3 regions of the Veillonella sp. LMAG:90 genome follow, and region 2 is predicted to be linked to each of the others. Evidence: riboswitches for the same ligand, from Rfam matches in the RefSeq annotation. Region 2 holds a riboswitch; each other region holds the start of a gene.

Region 1 (4,306 bases), 2.0 Mb from region 2:
AACGCCGTTTCAACGGAACTAACATCACCATAAATAACCACCGATCCGGAGAATCGGTCTACAAAACCAATTTTAACATCACCACTTTTAGTTGCTATATCAACAGCGATTATAGCTGCTTCTGCCGGTGTTATTGTTAAAATCCCAAGTGCATTGTATACATCACTGGGTAATCCCAACTTGCCATAAATCTCCTTAGCCGGATTGGCAATAATATGGGCTAGCGTTATCTGTTTCCCAGGAACGTATTCTTGAATCATACGCTGTTTTTCTTCCATAGCCACACCTTTCCAGCATTACCTTATCAGACTGACGGTTAAGCAATTTGATTTAAAATATTTTTAATATCATCTGCCGTAGGTATTCTTGGATTAGCAGCTGTACATGCATCAGCTAACGCAGCTTTTGCAATAGCATCACCGCTCTCCATAATTTCACTACGATTAAACCCACAATCAGTTAATGTTAAAGGCATTTTCAGAGTACTCTGTAAATGCTTAATCTGCCGAATTAAAGCAGCCACTCCGATTCTCGGATTTACACTAGTTGTCGCTTTAACAATATTCGCCAATCTAGTATATTTCTTAGCAGCATATAAATCTTTGTTTTGATAATCACCATTATACGCCACAATATGCGGCAATAAAATAGCATTGATTCGTCCATGCGGTACATGGAATCTACCGCCGATAGCGTGTGCCATACCGTGATTTAATCCCAAGTTCGTCAAATTAAATGCCATACCGGCCATACAGGAAGCCACATGCATCTGTTCTCTGGCATAACTATTCGTACCGTTCGAAAATGCTTCCGGCAAATATTCAAACACTAATTGAATTGCATATTCAACTAATACTTTTGCCATAACATTTTCATTCAATGATACATAGGATTCAATTAAATGAACTAAAACGTCCATGCCTGTATCAGCCGTAATACTAGGCGGTACACTCATTACTAAGCGAGTATCTAAAATTGCAATATTAGGTTGTATTTCATCGGTAACAATCGGATATTTTGTTCCTGTTTCCAGCATTGTGATTACTGAAAAATTTGTTACTTCTGAACCGGTACCACTTGTGGTCGGTACAGCAATAAACATTAAATCTTTATTGGCTTTAACGCGATTGCCGAAATACAACATAGCTTTCCCCGCATCAATAGCAGATCCACCACCTACTGAAATAATTGCATCAGCATTTGATTCTACTAAGTGACTTACACCGGCAGCGACTACTTCAGTCGGCGGATCCGGAACAATATCACTAAAAATCTCTACTTCAGCAAAGTCTAAGTTCTCCGTTACATGTGAAATCATTCCAGACTGAACCATAAATGGATCCGTCACTATGAAAACCTTTTTTACAGGGAGATCACGAAGACCTTGCAACGCATCTTCCCCTACCCATAGTGTCGTAGGAAATTTAATTTTCTGCATACATGCTCTCCTGCTTAACAAATAAAAAAAGAAGCCCTCACGGAATACACCCTCCGTTTAAGCTTCATTGCAAACCATGCACGCCATTGTACACGAAAATCTTATAACAATAATTTATACTTAACCAAAAAAAATGTCAATAAAAATTACGTATTTCAATTATGCATAATCTATATACTATTTCAAATTTTCTCCGATTTATACCTAAATTAGCAGTTATTTTAACTTGTTCTCGCTTTGACTATGATATAACACCCGATGACAAAAGGGTTCTTTACACTTATAACAAAAGGGCATGGAGTACTAACTCCATGCCCTTTTCCTATTTTTGAACTAATGTCACACTCCACTGTGCTGTGCTCTCTCATCATTGAACGACTAACATTAGTCCATCAATAGACGCACGTCTCTGTGCAAGACAGATTAATACATGCCGGTTTATTTTCTGCATTAATTCCAGTGAAGTACTACAATGCCACAAAAACAACATCCTGTCTTACCTTGAAACAGCATGTGTAATGAAATCCGCGAAAGACCTGACTTAGGCAAAAGCCATCACAGTGGCGGGACCGTGTTAGATTCTCACTAACTTCCATCGTCAGATTTCATATTTCTATTAATCTAAAAGTAATAATAACATATCTTAATCAATTCTGCAAGAACAGGATAATCCCAATAATTATTTTATATTTTTGGTCTTAGCATTATGAAATACTTCAGCACTTCTGGTATAAAATATATCTTCCATACCTTGTTTAGTGTTTAAGTATCTTGCTAAAGCATAAAAATAGTCTGATAATCGATTAACAAACATAACCAACTCTCCCGGTATTTTCGCGGTCATCTGTAATCGAACTATTCGTCGTTCGGCCCGTCTTGCAATCGTCCGTGCCATGTGAATCATACTGGCCTCACGAGTTCCACCGGGCAAAATAAAACGATTAATCTCCGGTGATTTAGCCGTATACTCATCAATTCGGGCTTCCAACCATGATATAGCATCAACAGGTAAAGTTATTTCTCGATTTAACGACTCCGGAGTTGCTAAATCAGTACCTACATCAAATAAGAAATGCTGTAAATGTTGTAATTCATTTTTTTCCTCGAATAAAGACGAATCAAATTGCGATATAGCATAACCAATCCACGAATTTAATTCATCAATAGTACCATAGGTATCTACTCGATCTGAATCTTTTGATACTGCAATACCGCCCACTAAACGGGTCATCCCCTTATCGCCGGTTTTAGTGTAAATTTTCATAGTAAAGCTCCTTTCTCATTACATGGTATATATATCATTGAAATACCGGTAATTATAGAGAATATTATGAGAATCACTAATTATTCCTCATTAAAAATCCTCTTTCAAAGCCACTATGCTTTATTTACACTTCATTGTGTTAACTTGATAATACAAATAAGCCTCATTTTTGTCAATTTACTAATTATCATAGATTGCTGACTATTTACATTTATTTAAAAATCCTGTATCTTAAAACTACATACAGTAAACTCTTGCTTAACATTCCTTTTTATTATACACCGTTAATAAGGAGTGTTTTTATGAAAAAAATTATGTTTGTTGGCCCCATTGGTGTTGGTAAAACAACTCTAACACAGCGAATTGAAGGTGTTGAAATCATTTACGCAAAAACACAAACGGTTCAATTTCATGACGATATTATTGATACGCCGGGTGAGTTTGTCCAACATAGACTTATGTACAACGCCCTTCTAGTTACTGCTGCAGAGGCTGACATTTTAGGTTTTCTCATTTCCGCAAAGGAAAAAGAGCAAATGTTTCCTCCGGGATTTGCCAGTCTATTTAATAAGCCTGCTATCGGTATTATCACAAAAATGGATTTAATAGATGAAAACGATGATATTGAATTTATTAAAAATCAACTTGTAATGACCGGAGCTTCACCAATTTTTAAAGTAGGCATCAATAGTGACAAAGGTATTCAAGATCTTTTAAACTATCTCAATACCTTAGATAAATAATAATGAACGGAAAAGGAAGTGCTTAAATCTTGGCACTTCCTTTTTTACACTCTATTTATGCTAAAAATATTCTTTTCAAATAAAACCGGCCCAAAAGTTTCAATAATTGCCCTATTATATCTAAATATCTAAAATTTTCACTATACAAATATTCCAATTTACGTTATAATTACATTGGAAGAATCAGATTTAATATGACAGTTTTATCAGCATCAATTTCTAATGAGACTGTCTCAAATATAGGGAGGTATTTATGAAGTTTTTATCATCAACAGTAACAACGGGAATTTCTTTTGGATCCGCCTTGGCCATGGTGATTAGCTATGCCAACTGGCATTCCATCCCTTGGGCAATTCTTCACGGCCTATTCGGATGGTTTTACGTTATATATTACGCTTTATTCAAATAGATCCCCCTTAATCCCACTCCTAAAGAAGGAAGGCATTGCCAATACCGAGCGGCAATGCCTTCCTTCTTTTTACTTTATTATTTCCTGACCATATCAGATGGGGTGAACACCCTCAATTACTTACTGTTCTTGACTTGTAAAACCACCGCTTTACTTGCTATACTATTCATATAAGAAGTCGTTAGAGTAAGATGCTGGGACGATGATTGTCCGATGGCGTTCATTACTTGACGACTCTTTTTTACGTAGAAGAACCGTGATTCCAGTTTAATGGGCAAAGTAATTAATAAACCACACAATACAAGGTACCGCAAACAAGTCTACCAAGAAGGCGCCACATAGTGGCACAATGAGAAAAGCTTTAGTAGATGGACCGTATTTTTCAATAACGGCTTTCATATTCGCCATCGCGTTTGGCGTAGCACCCAAACCATGACCGGCCATGCCGGCAC
Region 2 (4,306 bases):
CGACAAGTAACCATCAACGTTGTTTATTTCACGTTTTTGCGCAAGTAAGAAGGTATACAACTTCTGCACCAAAAACAATAGCCGGCAAGGCTTTATATGAACTGGCAAAGCGTTTATTTAAGATTCAATCGATAGATGATGCTTATACTTGGATTGATGGATTATTAGCTTGGAGAGAAGAATTTGATGACTTCTTACGGGAAATGACAGTCGACGAAAATGGGAATAAAAGGGCTACTCATGAACGCCTCTTAAAAGCTGAGGCAGGACTTTTACGATTAATTAGAGATGACACTCTATTTACCTACCTGACGTTTGTAGATATTACCGTACCTACAACGAACAATCGACTGGAAGGAGGCGTTAATGCGCAACTTAGGGGGATGTTACGAGATCACAGAGGGTTATCCTTAGAAAGACGATTAAAAGCGGTCTATTGGTGGTGTTACGAGCACTCACCTAGACCGCTTCCTGTTGCTGAAATATTAAAATGTATGCCTACAGATAAAACAATCGCTGCTACTTACCGTAGGATAATGCGGAATAACCGTGTGGATAATATCTTGCCGCAATGGGGGGATGCCATTGTTTGGAATGAGTTCCATATGTCCACGGAATTTCCAATTTATTGGGATTAATTTAAAAAAGCCACACACACTTTTTGTCCTATAAGCCTAGTTTTTGTTACAATAACACTATATAGATGTTTTCTAATATAGTATTAATATATATGGAGGTACGAAGATGAAAAATTTTATTACACCTCAAGAGTTAGCCAATATTCAAAAAGACGTTGTAATTTTAGATGTACGTGATGATAAAGCTTATGCCACAGGTCACATTGAAGGAGCCTTTGCAATTAATTTAGCCGGTGATTTATCCGATCCCGTTGAAGAACATGGTGGTCGTCATCCTTTGCCAAACATGGTTGAATTTGCTAAAAAAATGGAACGTTTTGGTATTACTAAAGATACTCCTGTTGTTATTTGTGACAGCTGGATTTTCTTAGCCGGTCGTTTATGGTGGATGCTCAAATACATCGGCTTAGACGTTGTAAAAGTATTAGAAGGCGGCATTGAACGATGGGTAAAAGAAGGACATACTTTAACTACTGATTCAACTGAATTACCAACCGAAACAAGTCAACTTGATTATCGTTTACAACCTCATATGCTTATGAGCCGTGCCGAAGTGTTGGCAGCCAGTGAAAATGGTGACCACATCATCGTTGATGCTCGTGCGAGCGAACGTTATGACGGTAGCGTTATCGATACCATGGATGGTATGACCGGTCATATTCCGACAGCAGTCAACTATTATTGGGAAAATTGTTATACTGCTAACGGTTTAAAGTCTGAAGCAGAGTTGAAAGAAATGTTCAAAGATTTGAAAACGACTAAGACACCAATTGTGACATATTGCGGCTCCGGTATTACGGCTTGCCTTGCTATGCTCGCCATGAGTGAAATCGGTATTGAATCCGCTCTTTATGTGGGAAGTTCCAGTGATTGGGTAACGTATGAAAACTTCCCTATTAAAACAGGGTGTGAGTTTGTGAAGGCGTAGCCTTAATTCCTTCTCTTCTTTCTATAATGTTCTGACTGAAAATAGGCTCGGCGAATCATCGCCGGGCTTTCTTCATTTGATGAATAATAGGGCTCCCTTTTTTCTTTAACAACGATTTCCGCCTCTAACTGATTATTGAATTCCCCCAAATACAGTATAATCGGCGTTTTATCCTTGCTGTTCATAACACTAAATTCTCCTTATTAATCACGATAAATTAATTTATTGATTATGCTTTGATAAAAACATAATACGCCGTTTATTATACACCTTTTATTTGAAATGTGAAGTGTAAATGAGTAAAAAATTGACATGATTTTTACTGCCTTAAATTTATTTTTATTTACTTTTTAAGGCTACTATTTTAGTAGAAATTCAGTTAACTATGAATTGATTATAATTAATATCAATATAGACCTTATTGTTTATTGCTGTTGACTTATAGCTTCATTTTTTGAGTGTTATCTCCGGTAAACTCACGTATATTGCAAGAAGTACATATACCCCTTACGGTATAATACTATACCTACTAGGGTATAATAAATTAAAGAAAATTTGAGTAAACATAGGAATCTATCAATATAATGAATTATTTTTCTATAAAATAGCTTAAAACGGCTAAAAATTCCTGACTTTTTATTGACACATTTACAATAAATACGCTAATATATTAGTGATAAAGGATTTTATTTTCGAAATTGAATAATATACTCTGACTAACTTCTATAAAAGATCTTAGTGTTGTAAGTGTCGGGTATGCCGAGCGATTTAAGAGGAAAATAGGTGCAAATCCTATGCTGGAAACAGCTGTAAATGAGGAGTTTATTTCAACAAGGAGTCACTGGGAAACTGGGAAGGCTGGAAATAAACGATGAATCATGAGCCAGAAAGCCTGCTTATAACAAATTGACTGTTGCACATAGTTAATGGGATGTGTTATGGGGTTAATTTGACTAAAATTTGTTTTGCGTACTCACTCTTTCAAGGGTGAGTTTTTTTATTTACTAAATTTTATGAATTTTTATAATAGAAGTTTGATTTAAAACGATATTGTCTAAAAAGGATTCATAGATGTTGATAGTGTAAGTTTGAAAATTGAGTATATTAGGGGGGGACAGGAATGTTTAAAAAAACACTGCAGCATTTGGGGCAGGTGTTGGTGACGGTAATTGGGGTTACATTTTTAACTTTCAGTTTAAGTTTTCTGGCGCCGGGCGACCCTGTGCTCATGATTTTGGAAACCGCGGATACCATGGTTTCACAGGAACTGATTGATCATACGAGGCAGGAATTGGGGTTAGATAAACCGTTCTTGGTGCAATATGGTAATTGGTTGTCTCATGCGGTGCAAGGGGATCTTGGAATGTCGTATTCAGCCAAGAAACCTGTTGTAGATAAGATGATGGAGGCCTTACCGGGTACACTTATGTTGGCGAGTGTAACAATTGTGATGCTACTCGTCATAGCCGTTCCCATGGGGGTTATCGCCGCTATCTACCAGAATAAATGGCCTGACTACCTCTTCCGCGGAATTGCATTTATCGGTATTTCCATACCGGCTTTCTGGCTTGGTCTTATGTTGCTTTACATTTTTGGCTATAAATTGGGTATTGCCCCGATTGCGACGGCAACCGTTTCGTTAAAAAATGCGATTTTACCTGCTTTTACCTTGGCATTTACGTTAATTTCAAAATTTATGCGCCAGGTACGTTTGGTAGTTTTGGAAGAAATCAATAAAGATTATGCCGTAGGTGCTAGAGCACGCGGTATGACAAATACGGAAATCATGTTTAAACATATTTTGCCAAATGCCTTTTTACCACTACTTACCATCTTCGGTATGTCCATGGGCTGGTTGCTTGGTGGGGTTGCGGTTGTAGAGATGGTATTCTCGTGGCCGGGGCTTGGTAAAATGGCCGTACAGGCGATTACTTTCCGTGATTATCCGTTAATTGAAGGTTTCGTACTTTGGGCTTCTATTGCGTATATGTTAATTAATGGTGTAATCGATTATTCGTATACGCTCTTGGATCCTAGATTGAGAAGGGGGAGTAAATAATGAAAGAGTTTATTAGAACACATAAAGCTTTCTCCTTCTATACATCCTTAGTTTTATTGGTTGTATTGATAGCTCTTTTTTCACCATGGCTTACGCCGAACGATCCGTTTGCTTCGAATTTAAGCAATGCCTTAAAAGCGCCGAGTTCTACCCATTGGTTCGGGACGGATAAATTAGGTCGTGACGTATTGTCGCGTATCATTTACGGCACCGGCTTATCCTTATTCATGGGCTTTACCATTGTTGTGTTGGTTGCGTCCATCGGTACCTTAGTAGGATCTTTGGCCGGTTATTTCGGCGGCAAAGTTGAAATGGTGCTCATGCGTCTTTGCGACATCATGATTTCTTTTCCGGGCATCGTGCTTGCCATCGCTATTGCCGGTATTATGGGCGGTAGCGTAGGCAATACCATTTTGGCGCTCACCATTGTAGGTTGGGCTAAATATGCGCGTTTAGTGCGAAGTCTTGTTATTAAAGTTCGTCAGGAAGATTATATAGCGGCCGCTATTATGAGTGGCGGTACGTCGGCCGTTATCTTGCGTCGTCACGTGTTGCCAAACATTATGCCGCTCGTCGTTGTAACGGCCAGCATGGACCTTGGCGTTATGATGCTCGAAGTAGCCGGTCTCTCATTCCTCGGTTTCGGGGCACAACCACCGACACCGGAATGGGGGTTAATGC
Region 3 (4,306 bases), 950 kb from region 2:
AAATCCTCGCATGACAATCAAAGAGTCTATTGAAGAACCGATTCGTATCCATAAGAATCAAGATATTAATTTAAAGCATAGTATAGAGGATGTTTTAGAGAAAGTACAACTTCGTAAAGAGTTACTTTCCAGATATCCGCATCAACTTTCCGGCGGAGAATTACAGCGTATTTGTCTTGCCAGGTTACTGTTATTAAATCCGAAGATTCTTTTATTGGATGAACCGACATCGATGCTTGACGTATCGGTGCAAGCACAGATTATTTCTATTTTAAAAGATATTCAAAAGGAACGATCTTTAGCTTGTCTGTTTATCTCGCATGATTTAGATTTGTTACGCGTAATTTGTAATCGTATCGGAATTATGCGCGAAGGCCGGTTGATTGAATTACAACCGACAGAATTACTTTATCGGCATCCTAAAGAAAAATACACGAAAGAATTGTTAGCGGCTTTTGAAGATTTTTAGTTGAGTATTTGCAGTAAATTATTATATTAGAGTATAGTTATTTTGATTAAAAATATTATTAAAAAAATAAATAGAGTTTAACTATAAGATGAAACCTTAAAGTAAAAAATCTTTTGTTTTAAGGTTTTTTGTATAAAAATACTGTTTAGAATAATATGTTTAAATATAAAAATTAACGATGATAAGCCATAAAACCCTATGAAATAAAGGAGTTTTAGTATACAATAGAGGGTATAGCATGATTAATATTTGTTTTGAATTAAGATTGACAAGGTGGAAAAGTAAATATATAATGTACATGAAGAAATTTTATACATATTTATAGGTGTCGATTTAGACTTAATAGAGAAATCGGTATAAGCCGATGCGATCCCGTCACTGTAAGAGGAGCTAATCTCATGTTGCCACTGGATATTCCGGGAAGGCGAGAGGCGCTATGAATCTAAGCCAGGAGACCTGCCTATTTATAATCTCCGTTTTAATCTACGAGCGATAGAGAGGCGATTATGGCAAAGGTCATGTAGCATATCTATTTCAAGATTGAAGTAGATATGTTTTTTTATAAGTTAATGGATTATGAAGGGATTACTAAGAACCTTGAGTTAGCATTAGGTGAGGTAGTGTTAAAAGAAGAGGAATAGTAAAAAAAATAAATCTATTAACTGATTATGATCTGCCCCCATTTTCTTGGACAGAAGTAATTTAGGGTAATTTTATTAGGAGGGTATTATGAAAGGTCAGGGATTGTTAGTACGAGCGGCAGTATTGGCATGCTGTGGTAGTATTTTGAGCTGTGTTGGTGTACAGGCCGAAGATGTGGTTACTGATTATGACTTAGGGACAGTGGTCGTAACTGCGACAAAAACGGAGCAAACTATTGCTAATGTGCCGGCCAGTGTAAGCGTTATTACCTCAAAAGATATAGCTGACAAGAATATTTCGTCGGTTCAAGAAGCTTTACAGTTTTTGCCGGGTATTTTTATTGACCAAAGTGCGCAAGGCAGTTTGACTATGCGTGGTATGAGTTCTACAGATATTTTGGTATTAGTTGATGGAGTTCAACAAAATAATACTTATAACGGAACTGTAAATTTTAATATGATTCCAATTTCGAATATTGAACGTATTGAAGTATTGCGCGGTGGCGCATCCTCTTTATACGGTGGTCATGCGGTTGCCGGTGTTATTAATATTACGACTAAAGGTGCACCGGAATATGGAACTTCTGTAGTGGCAGATGTATCCTATGGTAGCTATAATACTTGGAAAAAAGCCGTGTCGGTTAATTCTCGTTTATCAGACAAATGGAGTTTAGGGGTTACTTATGAAAAACGCTCCTCTGATGGCTATAAAGGATTTTATCGATCGCTTGCACCAAAAAAAGGTACAGCATCTATTAGTGCCGATTTACCACAGTTAAGTAATGGTACTTATATATACGGTGGTCGTGGTGAGAAAGAATGGGAACATGAAAATTACGGCTTTAAAATTGGGTACAATTTTGATGAATCTAAATCTTTAGTTTATAGCTATAATCGAATTAATAGTGAATCCTCTTATAGTAATCCATTTACTTATGTACATGATACTAAAGGAAACCCTGTATGGTCTGGCAATGTTCAGGTCGGAACAAATAAAATTATTTCTTTATCTCCTAAAAATTTCTTAGGCTATGATAATGAAAATAAACGTGATACCCATATTTTGACATATCGTGATACGGCAAATGATTTCTTGGCGCGTGCAAGTTATACGCATGATAAGGTTGATGGTTTTACATCACCTACTGTACCTAGTTCCTATAAAAATGTTGATTGGACCGGGGCCGGTGATTATTCTCTCCATCCAGGGAAGAAATTTACGTACGAAGTTGAAAAAACATGGCGAGATATAGGAAAGCATACCATTAATGCCGGTGCCTCTTATCATACGGAAGAAATGATTCAGAAGCGTTATAATCTTTCTTCGTGGCATAACAAAAACTCCATTATTAATCAATATGCACAAGATGAAGGTAAAATAAGCAATCTGGCTGTATTTGTACAAGATGAGTATAAATTTGATGATGAATGGTCTTTATTTGTTGGGGCACGTTATGATCGTTATAAAAAAGGTGACGGTACATTCTGGGCCAGTGGTAAAAACGGTTATGATACCACATCCGAGGGTAAAACATATAATCATATAAGTCCTAAAGTTTCATTAGAATATAAAGCTAATGAAAGTACAAATTATTATATGTCTTATGGTGAGTCGTTTAATCCACCACCATTAGTATATATTTATCGTTATGGCGGTTCCGGTATGGGTAATGTTATTCCAAATCCGGGCTTAGATCCTGAAACTTCCAAAACCTGGGAATTAGGGATGAAACGCCAGTTGACGGATCGAGATTCAGTGGATATCTCCTTATATAATGTTAAAACCAAGGACAAAATTGAGTATACCTATTTCTACTTGCCGGGGACAAGTACTACAGAATATAAGCAATACATAAATTACGGCGTAGAAAAACGACGCGGTATTGAACTTAATTACGAGCATAAATTTACAGATAATTTAACCTCATACGTTAACTATGCTTGGCAGTCGGGTAAAGTTAGTGGTCCGAAATTAGAGGATACTAATAAATCAGGCTATAGCAATGCAGTTGATTATTCTGTACCGAAACATATCTTCCATGCCGGTTTGGCTTATGACAAGGAAAAATGGACCGGTTTGTTAGATATGCAATATGTTAGTGCACGCCAAAGCTCTACGGCAGCAGCCGGCGAATACGGTGCTTATGACGGCTATTTCTTAGTGAATACCAGTGTTGGGTATCGCGTTACCCCTGATTTTACAGTTAAATTTAGTATTGATAATATATTTGACCGTGAATTCTATGATAATGAGGCAACTGCTGGTCGTACCTATACATTAAGTGTTCGTTACGAGTACTAGACGATTTAAAAAAGACCCTCAATCTATCATGATTGAACCGCCCCCTTAAAGTTAGACCTAAAAATCTAATTTTAAGGAGGTCGGTTTTTTCATGTCAAAATATAGTTTTAAATTTAAGCTAAAAGTTGTTACAGCATATTTAAATGGAGAAGGCGGTGGCAGAACTCTAGCAAAAAAATATGGAGTCAAATCATATTCTCAGGTCAAAAGATGGATAAAAAATTATCAAGCATTTGGTGTGGAAGGACTTAAAGAAAGAAAATCTAAGACTAAATATACTTCTGAGTTTAAGCAATCTGTGGTAGAGTTGTACTTAACAAGTATCTTATCTTATCAACAAATAGCTTTACAGTACGGAATTAATAATCCAACATTAATTGCTCGATGGAAATCAGAGTATATAAAAGATGGTGTAAATGCCTTTGTTGAACGACCTAAAGGACGGCCACCCACTATGAAGAAATCTGAGACTAAGCAATCCAAGCCTAAGAAACCTATACGTATTAGTCAAAAAGAACTATCTAAATTAACACCTGAGCAACAACGAATTTTAGAACTGGAAAAACAATTGCGCTATGCTCAAATAGAGAATGCCTATTTAAAAGAACTGAGGAGGCTGCGACTCGAGGAAGCTCGAGAAATGAAAAAATCGCAAGAATCATCAACGGCCTCCGAAGAGAGTTCACATTAAAGGAGATTCTTGCGGCATTAAATTTTCCTAAGGCTACTTATATGTATTGGCAAAAGAGGTTCACTCGTGAAGATCCAGATTTAGCAATAAAAATAGAAATTGAAGAGATTCGAAAAACCAATCCCAATTATGGATATAGACGGTTATTACCCTTATTAAAACTTAAAGGGATAGTAATTAATAAAAAGAAACTGCAGCGTATC

The links. A riboswitch is a leader RNA that binds a small molecule or an ion and turns the genes downstream of it on or off. The one in region 2 is predicted to bind cobalamin.
Region 1: another riboswitch for cobalamin. It lies ahead of CCC71_RS10510 (1-propanol dehydrogenase PduQ); the one in region 2 lies ahead of nikB (nickel ABC transporter permease).
Region 3: another riboswitch for cobalamin. It lies ahead of CCC71_RS05975 (TonB-dependent receptor); the one in region 2 lies ahead of nikB (nickel ABC transporter permease).

Annotation. Positions count from the first base shown of each region.
Region 1 is NZ_NAND01000001.1:2,362,160-2,366,465, forward strand. Features, by position in the region: gene eutS (ethanolamine utilization microcompartment protein EutS) at 1-278, opposite strand, end outside; gene CCC71_RS10510 (1-propanol dehydrogenase PduQ) at 317-1,438, opposite strand; adenosylcobalamin (AdoCbl) riboswitch at 1,920-2,059, opposite strand; gene CCC71_RS10515 (cob(I)yrinic acid a,c-diamide adenosyltransferase) at 2,118-2,702, opposite strand; gene CCC71_RS10520 (EutP/PduV family microcompartment system protein) at 3,005-3,445, shown strand; gene CCC71_RS10525 (hypothetical protein) at 3,699-3,854, shown strand; gene gltS (sodium/glutamate symporter) at 4,122-4,306, opposite strand, start outside.
Region 2 is NZ_NAND01000001.1:409,710-414,015, forward strand. Features, by position in the region: gene CCC71_RS01830 (IS1249 family transposase) at 1-638, shown strand, start outside; gene CCC71_RS01835 (sulfurtransferase) at 745-1,566, shown strand; gene CCC71_RS01840 (hypothetical protein) at 1,569-1,751, opposite strand; cobalamin riboswitch at 2,295-2,480, shown strand; gene nikB (nickel ABC transporter permease) at 2,687-3,625, shown strand; gene nikC (nickel transporter permease) at 3,625-4,306, shown strand, end outside.
Region 3 is NZ_NAND01000001.1:1,357,188-1,361,493, forward strand. Features, by position in the region: gene CCC71_RS05970 (ABC transporter ATP-binding protein) at 1-469, shown strand, start outside; cobalamin riboswitch at 776-947, shown strand; gene CCC71_RS05975 (TonB-dependent receptor) at 1,199-3,412, shown strand; one part of gene CCC71_RS05980 (IS3 family transposase) at 3,504-4,011, shown strand; one part of gene CCC71_RS05980 (IS3 family transposase) at 4,011-4,306, shown strand, end outside.